DNA from 2 places in the Tissierella sp. MB52-C2 genome. Region 1 is predicted to be linked to the other one. Evidence: riboswitches for the same ligand, from Rfam matches in the RefSeq annotation. Region 1 holds a riboswitch; the other holds the start of a gene.
The links. A riboswitch is a leader RNA that binds a small molecule or an ion and turns the genes downstream of it on or off. The one in region 1 is predicted to bind thiamine pyrophosphate.
Positions count from the first base shown of each region.

Region 2: linked by a shared signal. The riboswitch ahead of thiD (bifunctional hydroxymethylpyrimidine kinase/phosphomethylpyrimidine kinase) and the one ahead of thiT (energy-coupled thiamine transporter ThiT) in region 1 are both predicted to bind thiamine pyrophosphate.

Region 1 covers NZ_CP133261.1:1,728,727-1,734,779, reverse strand. The annotation lists gene pknB (Stk1 family PASTA domain-containing Ser/Thr kinase) at 1-1,391, shown strand, start outside; gene rsgA (ribosome small subunit-dependent GTPase A) at 1,401-2,276, shown strand; gene rpe (ribulose-phosphate 3-epimerase) at 2,278-2,925, shown strand; TPP riboswitch at 2,967-3,066, shown strand; gene thiT (energy-coupled thiamine transporter ThiT) at 3,123-3,671, shown strand; gene RBU61_RS08705 (thiamine diphosphokinase) at 3,687-4,322, shown strand; gene RBU61_RS08700 (hypothetical protein) at 4,632-4,802, shown strand; gene rpmB (50S ribosomal protein L28) at 4,951-5,142, opposite strand; gene RBU61_RS08690 (Asp23/Gls24 family envelope stress response protein) at 5,337-5,693, shown strand; gene RBU61_RS08685 (DAK2 domain-containing protein) at 5,712-6,053, shown strand, end outside.
Region 2 covers NZ_CP133261.1:2,112,122-2,118,174, reverse strand. The annotation lists gene RBU61_RS10635 (FtsX-like permease family protein) at 1-52, shown strand, start outside; gene RBU61_RS10630 (GNAT family N-acetyltransferase) at 229-639, opposite strand; gene RBU61_RS10625 (PLP-dependent aminotransferase family protein) at 758-2,113, shown strand; gene RBU61_RS10620 (hypothetical protein) at 2,436-3,362, opposite strand; gene RBU61_RS10615 (sigma-70 family RNA polymerase sigma factor) at 3,355-3,909, opposite strand; TPP riboswitch at 4,174-4,272, shown strand; TPP riboswitch at 4,360-4,458, shown strand; gene thiD (bifunctional hydroxymethylpyrimidine kinase/phosphomethylpyrimidine kinase) at 4,538-5,359, shown strand; gene cytX (putative hydroxymethylpyrimidine transporter CytX) at 5,359-6,053, shown strand, end outside.

The DNA.
Region 1 (6,053 bases):
AATCAGATATATATTCCCTTGGAATAGTTATGTATGAAATGGTTACAGGACAACTTCCTTATCAAGGAGAAAGTCCAATAACAGTTGCCTTAAAACATGTTCAAGAAGATATAAAGCCTCCTAGAGAATTAAACAGTAGTATACCAGCCAGCTTCGAAAATATTATTTTAAAATGTGTTCAAAAAAGACAAGCTGATAGATATAGCAATATTACTGAATTGATAAAAGACATAAGGAGAGTAAAGGATAATATAGGAGACTTTAGTATGGAAGACACCAATAATTACGATTCTCATACTAGAATAATTCCTGTAGTTAATGTAGAGGATGTTGATACTATGAAAAAAGATAAAGTTACAAAGAAAACAAAACAGTCAAAGAAAAAAGATAATGGTGGAAAAATGGTCTTTTTAGGTATATTATTAGCATTTTTGTTAGCCACATCTGTATTTTTAGGTTATTTTAAACTAAAGAATTTCTTTGTTGCTGGTGACTTAATCACTGTTCCAGATTTACGAGGTAAACAGGAAGAAGTAGCTAAAAAAGAAATAGAAGATTTAGGGCTGGAATTTAAGGTTATAGCAAGAGTTAAAAACGATGAATTTAAAGCTGGAGAAGTAATCTCTCAAAGTGAAGATCCAGATTCAAAAGTAAAAAAAGATTATCCTATAGAGGTAACTATTAGCGAAGGAGATAACTTAGTAAAAGTTCCTGATGTAAAAAATAAATCTTTAGGAGATGCAGAATCAATACTTAATGCTGAAGGACTAAAAGTAGATTTAGAATATGAAAATTCAGATACAGTACCTGAAAATTCAGTCATTAGACAAGAACCAGATGCTGGAGAAAGTGTAGAAACAGGAACTAGAATTACTATAGTAGTAAGCCAGGGAGAAGAAGTTAAAACTGTAATTATGCCAAAATACACAGGGAGAAACATTGAGGAAGTAAAGAATGATATAGCCAAACTAGGTCTTGAAGTAGGAGAAGTAACAGAAGATCCAAATGATAATTTAGAAAAGGGAATAGTCACTTGGCAAAGTTACAACCAAGGAACACCTTTACAAACAAAGACTGCTGTAGATTTATATGTAAGCAGTGGTCCAAAGAATAATACAGATAACAATAGTGGAAATGATAATGAGGACAATAATGGTGAAACAGATGGTCTAGAGGGACCAATAACCTTTAATTTAACACCATATCAGGATAAGGAAGAGACACAGATTAAAATCATAAGAATTCAAGATGGTATTCCTACAGTTGTCCATGATAAAACATATAAAGCAAGTGATGGTGAAGCTACTATAACACTTCAAGGGAAAAAAGGTTCTCAATTTGAAGTGTATTATGACGGTATATATCGAGATACGATTCCTAAAAATGAATAGGAGGCTCTTATGCTAGAGGGAATAATAGTCAAAGGCATTGGTGGTTTTTACTACGTAAAGACTAAGGATGAGATAATTGAATGTAGGGCCAGAGGAGTATTCAGAGAAGAAAATCTAACTCCTTTAATTGGAGATAAAGTAAGGATTAGAATAAGTGATGAAGATAATACAGGATATATAGAGGAGATCTATCCAAGGAACTCACAGCTACTAAGACCTCCAGTAGCAAATATTACTCAAGCCGTTATAGTCATGAGTATAAAAAAACCAGATATTAATACATGGCTTTTAGACAGATTTCTTTTAATGGCAGAATATGAAAAATTGGAAGTCACCATATGTCTAAATAAATCTGATTTAGATTTAGACAACGCATCAAGGCTTAAAAACATATACGAGACAGCTGGATATAAAGTAATTATGACAAGCGCAATAAATCATATTGGTATAGAAGAGTTGAAGGAAATATTAAGTGGTAATATTTCAGTTTTTGCAGGTCCTTCAGGAGCAGGGAAATCATCACTTTTAAATGGAGTCAATAAAAACTTCAAACTACAAACTGGAGATGTAAGTTCAAAAACTAAAAGAGGTAAGCATACGACTAGACATGTAGAGCTGCTAGAATTGGATAATAATACATTTGTTTTAGATTCTCCAGGATTTAGTTCTTTAAATGTGGATTTTATTGAGGAAGAATCAGAACTTAGAGAATATTTCAGAGAAATAAAGAAATATGGGGAGAAATGTAGGTTTATAAGCTGCTTACATGGGAATGAACCTGATTGTGAAGTAAAGAATCAAGTAGAAAAAGGAAATATATCTAAGGAGAGGTATGAGAATTATTTACTTTTCCTAGAAGAAATAAAGAAAATAAGGAGGTACTAAAATGGCTAAGATCGCACCTTCGTTACTTGCCGCAGATTTTGCTAATTTAAAAGAAGATATAAAAAAAGTAGAAAATGGTGGTGCAGACTATCTTCATCTAGATGTAATGGATGGAATCTATGTACCTAATATTACCTTTGGGCCTCCAGTCATAAAAAGTCTAAGAAGTGTAACTAAACTACCCTTTGATGTACATCTTATGATAGATAGACCTGAAAGGTATATTAAAGACTTTGTAGAGGCAGGAGCAGATTTAATAACAGTACATGAAGAAGCAACTATTCATCTTCATAGAACTATACAAGAGATAAAATCATATGGAATTATGGCAGGTGTATCATTAAATCCTGCTACTACATTGGAAAACATAGAGTATATTTTAAATGATGTAGATTTAGTTCTTATCATGACTGTAAACCCTGGGTTTGGTGGGCAATCCTTTATTGAAGCAATGAAAGACAAGATAAAAAAACTAAGAAAAATCATTGATGATAGAGGTTTAAATATTATAATTCAAGTAGACGGTGGAGTAAAGCTTCAAAATGCTAGAGAAGTATTAGATTGCGGAGCTGATTTATTAGTAGCTGGTTCTGATATATTTGGGGCTGAAGATGTGGAAAAACGAACTAAAGAATTTAAAGAGTTGTAAAAATCATTTTGTATGATATAATGTAGTTAATTGCATAAAATGTTTAGCACTAGGGGAGCCGAAAGGCTGAGAGTGGATTTATCCCGACCCTTATGACCTGACCTGGATAATGCCAGCGTAGGGAAGTGTGTATTAGCCTTTAAATACCCATTGCCCTATATTGGCGATGGGTTTATTTATTTAAAGGAGGAGTTCAAATGCAAAAACGATGGAATGTAAAGATGTTGACAGAAGGGGGTATGATGATTGCATTAGCCACTATACTAAGTTATATTAAGGTATATGAAGCACCGATGGGTGGTTCGGTAACTGCTGGAAGTATGATTCCAATAATGCTATTTGCAATACGTTGGGGTGTAACACCAGGATTAACCATAGGTGGTGTTTATGGAATATTACAATTCGTATTAAAGCCTTATTTCTATCACCCAGTACAATTTATTTTAGATTATCCTTTAGCTTTTGGTATATTGGGATTAGCAGGAATTGCATATAGTATTAAAGATAGAGATTCAGTTAAGGGATATTTAGGAATTTTTTTAGCTGTATTTATGGGAATTTTAGGTAGAATGATATCTCATGTTTTATCAGGTGTAATATTCTTTGCTGAATATGCAGGTGACTTAAACCCTTGGATTTATTCAATACAATATAACGCTTATTATTTAGTGCCAGAACTAATTATTTCTTGTATAGTAATTGCAATTATATGGAAACCTTTAGAAAAGACAATAAAAGCAAAGTAGGAAAGAGGTTTTTAAATGAAAGGACTAATAGTTTCAAGTGGAACCATTACTAATTATAATAGGTTAAAAGAAATTATCAGTGAAGTAGATTTTATTGTATGTGCAGATGGAGGAATGGAACATCTGCTGAAAATTAACAAGCTGCCAGATTTGATTTTGGGAGATTTAGACTCAATAAGTAAGTCAACTTTAGAATATATATTAAGTAAAAATGTCCCTATTGAAAAATATTCATCTATTAAAGATGTAACAGATACAGAGTTAGCTATGGATTATTTAGTAGATAAGGGATATGATGAAATTGTACTTATGGGAGTAACAGGGTCTAGGCAAGATCATACAATGGCGAATATATTCTTGCTTAATACTTTACATGATAAAGGAATTAAAGGAAAAATAGTAGATGATAATAATATTATTTATTTAACAGACAATTATTTGGAAATAGAAAATTTAAAAGATCATTATGTTTCTGTTATACCTATATCAAATGATGGAATAATTGTATCTTTAAAAGGATTTTTCTATAACTTAGATAATAAATTTATCTCTTTTGGTTCAACTCTTGGAATTAGTAATAAAATCATTGAAGACATTGGAAAAGTTCAGATTCATAAGGGAAGAGCACTAATATTTGTGTCAAAAGATTAAGCTTAAGATATAGATAACCAACATGAAATCATAATAAAAAATACTAAGAAAGTGCATTTGCAGAATATGGAATAACTCCCAATGAATGAAGCTATAAAATCCGTAAAGAAATTTATATGTTTGAGCGTAGCGAGTTTATAAATTTTAGGATTTTGTAGCTGAATGAGTTGTAGGAGTTATTCATATTCGAAACAGCACGAACGTGTATTTTTTATTATGATGTTGGTTATCTATATATTCTTAAGCTTTTTTGTAACTATTTATTTATTATATGAATAGGATATAATAAAGTGCTTAGGGGTGTTGCTTATGAAGAGGTTTTGTTATAGATATATAAGGAGGATAAAAAAAATAGTAGGTATAACTTTGGCAGTAGTAGGACTATTAATAATTATGAGGTTTATACCTATACAATTTATTCTAGTATTAATAGGAATAGGACTCCTTATAATGGGTGCATTAATTTTAAAAATAAAATAAGGCTTTCCTTTATAAGTGGAAGCCTTGTTTTATAAAAACAGAAAAGTCCCGTTTTAGTATTTACATAAAAGGACTTTGCATAAATGAGTCTCAAAAAAGGCCTCCTTATAATTCTTAGATAGAAGCCTTTTTTAATTTGATTACATAATTATAATGCTCTTTCAACATATCCAGATCTTAAACATCTAGTACAAACATTAACTTTTTTCGTTCCACCATTAACAACAGCTCTTACTGATCTAATGTTAGGTGACCAACTTCTTGAACTCTTTTTATTTGAGAAAGTAACCTTGTTACCAAATACTTTTCCCTTTCCACATACTTCACAAACTTTCGCCATTCGAAACACCTCCTTAACTACTATGAAAATACTTATTAAGTATTTTTATTCAATAATAACACATTATATTCTAACACAATAATTAGTAAAAATGCAACTAAAATGTATTATTATAATATGATTTAGTTGAACTATTTCTAAATTTGGGGTAAAATAGAAAATATGGCATATTTAAAATAAGGAGGCGATTATTTATGTCAGCCAAAACTAATACCGAATATGGAGCAATTAGTATAGATGATAATGTAATAGCTACTCTTGCGGGAATATCAGCAATGGAAAGTTATGGTATAGTGGGTATGGCTTCTAAAAATGCGACAGATGGATTGTTTGAATTATTAAAATCGGATTATTTAGCTAAAGGCATTAAAGTCTATACGAAAGACGAAAAGTTAACGATTGATTTGCATGTTATATTGGAATACGGAGTAAGAATTTCTGTAGTTGCTGAAAATATAATAGAAAGAGTTAAATTTAACATTGAAAGTTTAACAGGTCTAAAAATAGACAAAATAAATGTACATGTACAAGGAATTAGAGTTGGAAAGTAGTTTAAGGAGGTACTATAATTGAGAATAGAAATTCTAGATGGAACAATGCTAAAAAAGGCATTAGCAGGTGCAGCAAAGTTCCTAGAAGATAATAAGGAGGAGGTAAACTCCTTAAATGTATTTCCTGTTCCTGATGGAGATACAGGTACGAATATGTCACTTACAGTAAATTCTGCTATTAAACAAGGAATTAATTTAAATGAAGATAGTGTTAGTAAAATAGCATTGGCTACATCCCACGGCTCCCTTATGGGAGCCAGGGGTAATTCTGGCGTTATTTTATCACAACTTTTTCGTGGATTTGCAAACGGATTAAATGAAAAAGATACTGCAGATATAAAAACAATTGCAGAAGCATTT
Region 2 (6,053 bases), 380 kb from region 1:
AACAAGGAAAATTAAAAAAATGAGTATAGTCAATGTTGTAAACGCACGATAACAATAATGCCTAACGGCGGCTCTGAAATAACCTTCAAAGCCGCTGGACATTTTTGGCGATTTACCTTTTGAACTGTGAAAGTCCGAATAGTATACTTAATAACAATATTGATGGAGAGTTTTGATATAATTACGATTCTTATTCGTCAACATTAATGGGAATTAGTTTTTAAGTCTTTACAATCTAGTCCTTTTTTTCATCATAAATTTATGGGGTTCCTTAACAAAATCATATTGCTCATATAATCCATGTGCATCTTGAGTAGCTAAAATACCCAGCAGTCCTTCCAATTCTTTAGTTGCCATGATATTTTCCATCAGTTTTTTCCCTAAACCATTGTTTCGATGATTTATATCAATGATTATGTCACAAATCCAATAAACTGTAGAATAGTCTGTAACAACTCTACCAAATCCAATTAGCTCTTCATTTTTATATACTCCATAACAGATGGAGTTTTCAATTGATTTAAATATGGTTTCCTCAGTTCTTTCATTAGCCCAATAAGATTGTCTGAGCAATGAATTCATTGCTTCAATATTTAATTTTGATTTATCAGTAGAGATATAATACTCAAGGTTGTTCATTTTATTACCTCCAATATATTGAATTATTGTAAGTTAAGTATATAATGAAAAATATAGTAGTTCAATTATCTGAAATTCATTCTGTACTATTACAAAATTCAGTGTAGAGGTGAAAATGATGAAAAAAAGTAAAGTTGAGATAGTGAAGGATTTTATATTTAGAGAAATTAAGGATGGGAGAATAAAAAATGGTCAGCGACTTCCCAGTTGCAGAGAAGTATCTTTATACCTTTCTATCAATAAAATAACTGTCAATAAGGCATACAACCAATTGGAAAGGGAACATAAAGTATATAGTATTCCCCGTGGAGGTTTTTACTTGATTGATTCTGAAGAAAACTTAAGAGTAGTACAGGAAGAGGTGGATTTTAGGACAGTTAAGCCAGATGAAAAACTTATTCCATATAGAGAATTTACTCATGTAATGAATAAGGCAGTTGATATGTATAAAAATACATTGTTTGGATATGAATCTAGTGGTGGACTATCTTCTTTGAGGGATACATTGAAGTATGAATTCGAGAAGGACGGAGTGTATACTACTGCTGAAAGGATAATAGTTACCCATGGGGCACAGCAGGCTATAGGATTAGTGTTCCACTATCTATTTAGGAAAAGCAAAGGTAAATTACTTGTTGAATCTCCTACATACAATCTTGCTTTAAAGTTGGCAGACCACTTAGGGATTGATATTATAGGAATTGAAAGGAGAGTTGATGGTTTTGACTATAAAGAAATGGAAATGATATTTAAGTCAAGTGAAATTACTGCCTTTTATATCATGCCAAGACATCATAATCCCACTGGCTATACTCTTTTTGAAAAAGACAAGCAGAAAATTGCTGAACTCTCTTGTAAATATAATGTGTTTATTATAGAAGATGACTATTTAGCAGATCTAGGCTCAAGAAAAGGTTCTATGCCAATACATTATTATGATATAAGTAAACGTACTATTTATATACGAAGCTTTTCAAAGACTTTCATGCCTGGAATAAGGATGGGGGCAGCAGTACTTCCAGAGTCTATAATTGAAGAAGTGATTAATATTAAGCATATTAGTGACTTGAATACATCAAAAATCCCACAAGCAGCATTAGATATTTTTATAAAATCACGAATGTATGAAAAACATATTAAAAAAGTTAAAAAATCTTATGAAACTAAGCTTAAAAAGGTATCTGAAATTGTTAAATCATTAAGCCCACAAGGCCTCAGTTGGTATGTTCCAGAACATGGAATATTTATATGGCTTCATCTGCCTGAGAATATAGAGGCTGTAGAATTTGAAAAGAAACTTAAAGATCATGGGATTCTTGTAAAAGCAGCATCAGAATTCTTCCCCGAAGAATTGTCTAAAGAGAAAAATCAGAAGAATTGTAACTACATAAGGCTTTGTATATCTGGTGTTCCAGAAGAAAATATAGATGCTTTGGCTACTATAATTTCAGTTATAGCAGCTGAAGGGAAATGATGGTATTTTTACCAGTGCTTAATGATATAAATGTAGGTACCATTACTATAGAAATTATAGTTTGTACAATAAGAATTCCAAGAAAGATTTTCCATAATTTATAATTTGGATATTTATCTTCTAGCAATTTTGTTATAATTATTGAGATTGCCCCAGTTGAAGCAGATGTTAAAGTAAACATTTATAGGTGAATACTCCATAGATTAATGAAAATAAGAGATAAACTAAATATAATAAATATGTGTACAGGTAAATCAAGGGATGAAGTTTAATTAAGCCTCATCCCTGAATATAGTATATATTCTTAAATATTACTTCTTTACTATTTTATACTTTGAGGGACCTTGTCCATAGTTCTTTCTTCAACGTATATATCTATACTATTATTAAAAGTATCTTTGTACTCTTTCAATTTTTCTTGTGCTTCTTTATCTGAATTATATTGACCTAGTTCATATAAATATGTTTCATTGCTATCTTTTAAAATTCTAAGATCTTCTATTTCAAATAACATTTCTTCAAGAAGAGCAAATTCTTCTCCTTTTTCATAAGAACCAGTTCTTATTGAATATATTTTTTGTTCTGAAACTTTCTCTGTATTTTTTGAAATTTGTATTTTTATATAAGCGGGATTCTTATATTCCTCTATTTTGAAATCAATTGGTTGATTAAATACTATGTTAAATCTTTGTGCAGAGTCATCTAAAGTCATTAATTCATAAATATCTTGGATATATTCACTCTTTTTTAACTCTTCAAAGTACTTACTAGCTGAAAGACCTCTTGCACCAGATATAGAAAATGTCATTGTAAAAGGTGCTTCCTTATAATCCACATTAAAAGATGGTGCTATTTCTTGGTTTTCTTTATTAAAGCCATCAAAGTTTATTGTGATAATATCAGAATCTTTTTTTTGGTCTAGAGATATAAAATTTACATCAATCCCATCAGTTATTTTACCTCCTTGAGAACTTCCATTATTAAATTGAAGTATATTAACTAGTGTCCCTAAAACAGGAACACCTTCAAGGCTATTTGCAAAGGATGGGGAAATGTTTATGCTAAGAGTAAATATTCCAACTGCCGCAGCTACTGATATAAAGCTATTAATTATTTTTTTCTTACTTTTATTATTTTTTTTCATATAATTTTCTCCCTTTATTATTGAATTGTTAATTGTATCGTTTAAGGCATCAGGTATCTTTATATCTGAATAAATTTTTTTCAAATCATCCGTATTATTATTCAAAATCTTCGCCCTCCTTAAGTTCTATTTTCAAAAGTTCTATTGCCTTATAAAGCCGAGTTTTTACTGTACTTAAAGGAAGTTCTAGAATTTCAGCTATTTCTTTCAACTTTAAGTTTTGAGAGTATCTTAGTATTATGACAATTTTATAATTAGAGTCTAACTTCTCTAAGGCTTCTTTTAAGTCAATGGTTTCCACAATATCATTTTTTTCATTATTTAAATTTTCTATAGCCTTATTATCTAGATATAAAATTCTTTTAGATTTGTTTATAAAATTGATAGCACAATTGATGACTATACGAACAAGCCATGTATTAAAATATTCTGGATGTTTTAACTTGCCTATTGATATATAAGCTTTATAGACTGCTTCTCCTATAATATCAAGTGCATCTTGTTCATTGTGTACATAGCTATATGCAATTCTATATAAATCTTCTTTTTTGCTATTTATAAGAAGGCCAAAACTCTCACCATCTCCTTTTATTGCTTTAAGAACTAATTTTTCCAGTATAACCACCTCCTTGAGAATAAAATATGAGCTCATTTTTATTATCTATCTATTAGACAATTATATAGATGAAAAAGTTTTATTAAATTATATATTTAGTATATTATTTTTATATATGTGATTGTTGAATTATATCTTAAAGAGTAATTATACTTATTTAGATAATTTTTTAAATCTAATATCTGATGATAGTAGGACTATAATTGTTGAAAATAGCAATCAGTCTATAAATAAAGTTAGGGATAAAATTATATTTTGTACCTTGATTATGTTATTATTATAAGATATACTCAATATAGTTAATGTTTGTGGGGGGACTAGAAATAGTTGAGAAGGTAAAACCTGACCCTTTGAACCTGTTGGTTAATACCAACGTAGGGAAGCAAATCACTTACGTTATTGTATTTGATTAGGGTGCTTCTCTGTGTAGAGAAGTACCCTATTATTATTTAAGATAGGGTTATTAAGTATAAAAATGAATATAGTCAATGTTTGCGGGGGGACTAGAAATAGTTGAGAAGGTAAAACCTGACCCTTTGAACCTGTTGGTTAATACCAACGTAGGGAAGCAAATCACTTACATTATTGTATTTGATTAGGGTGCTTCTCCATATAGAGAAGTACCCTAATTTATTTTATATAAAGAATAAAGGGAGGAGTTTCAATGAAAAAGGTACTTAGTATTGCTGGATCAGACTGTAGTGGAGGTGCTGGTATACAAGCAGATTTAAAAACATTTTCAGCACATGGAGTATTTGGAATGAGTGTCATTGTTTCAGTAGTAGCAGAGAACACAAGTCGTGTTATCGATATACAAGATGTTACTCCAGATATGATTGAAAAACAGATTGATGCAGTATTCGAGGATATTGAAGTTGATGCTGTGAAAATTGGTATGCTGTCTACACAACTTTGTATGGAGGCAGTAGCAAGAAAACTTGAGCAATATAAGCCGTGTAATGTTGTAATTGATCCTGTAATGTATGCGAAAAATGGTTGCCCACTTATGGACCCCGATTCCATAGATACATTAATCAAGGTTGTACTACCTTATGCTGATTTACTTACACCTAATATCCCAGAGGCTGAGAAGATATCAAATATTCAGATAAGAAGCACAGAAGATATGAAAATAGCAGCAAAGCTTATTTATGATATGGGGTGTAAAAATGTTCTTGTTAAAGGTGGCCATGCTATTGGAGATGCACTGGATATTTTATATGATGGTAAAGAGTTTTATTATTTTGAAACCCAGCGTATAAATACAAAAAATACTCATGGGACAGGTTGTACTTTCTCTTCGGCTATTGCATCCAATCTTGCACATGGTATGTCTATGCCTGTTGCTGTAGAACAGGCTAAAAAATATATTACAACAGCAATTGAGCATTCCTTAAACATTGGTAAGGGTAATGGACCAACACATCATTTTTATGACCTATATAAAAATGGTTTGAACATCAAGGAAAGTAAAGGAGATTTATAATGAAAAATGAAAATCAACAGGTATCTACCTTTAGTCAAATATTATTATGGTTTGGTGCAGCGGTATCTATTGCTGAAATTATGACAGGAGCTTTACTTGCTCCATTGGGACTAGTCCAAGGTATTTGGGCTATTATTATTGGTCATGTAATTGGAGGTGCTATACTTTTTCCAGCGGGACTGATTGGTGCAAAAACTGGTCTTTCTGCCGCTGAATCTGTTCGTATTTCTTTTGGTAAATATGGTTCATTTGGATTCTCTTGGGTTAACATATTACAGCTTCTTGGTTGGACTGCAATTATGATTATTAACGGGGCAAAGGCATTTGATGGAATTACAAATCATCTTTGGGGCTATCAAAATGAAAAGCTATGGTGTATAGTTATTGGATTGCTTATTTGTATTTGGGTAGTAATTAGTATTAAAAATCTGTCAAAATTAAATACTGTGGTGATGACGGTCTTGTTTATATTTACAATTATTCTCGGTTTCACGGTTTTCAAAAATACTAGTGGAGTAAATGTAGTGGAAGAAGCTATGAGCTTTGGTACTGCGGTTGAACTTAATGTAGCTATGTCCCTTTCTTGGCTTCCTCTTATTTCTGATTATACAAGAAAGTTGGAGAAGAAAATCACAGGTACTTTGTGGAGTGTAATAAGTTATTTTGTTGGTAGTACAGTGATGTTTGTAATTGG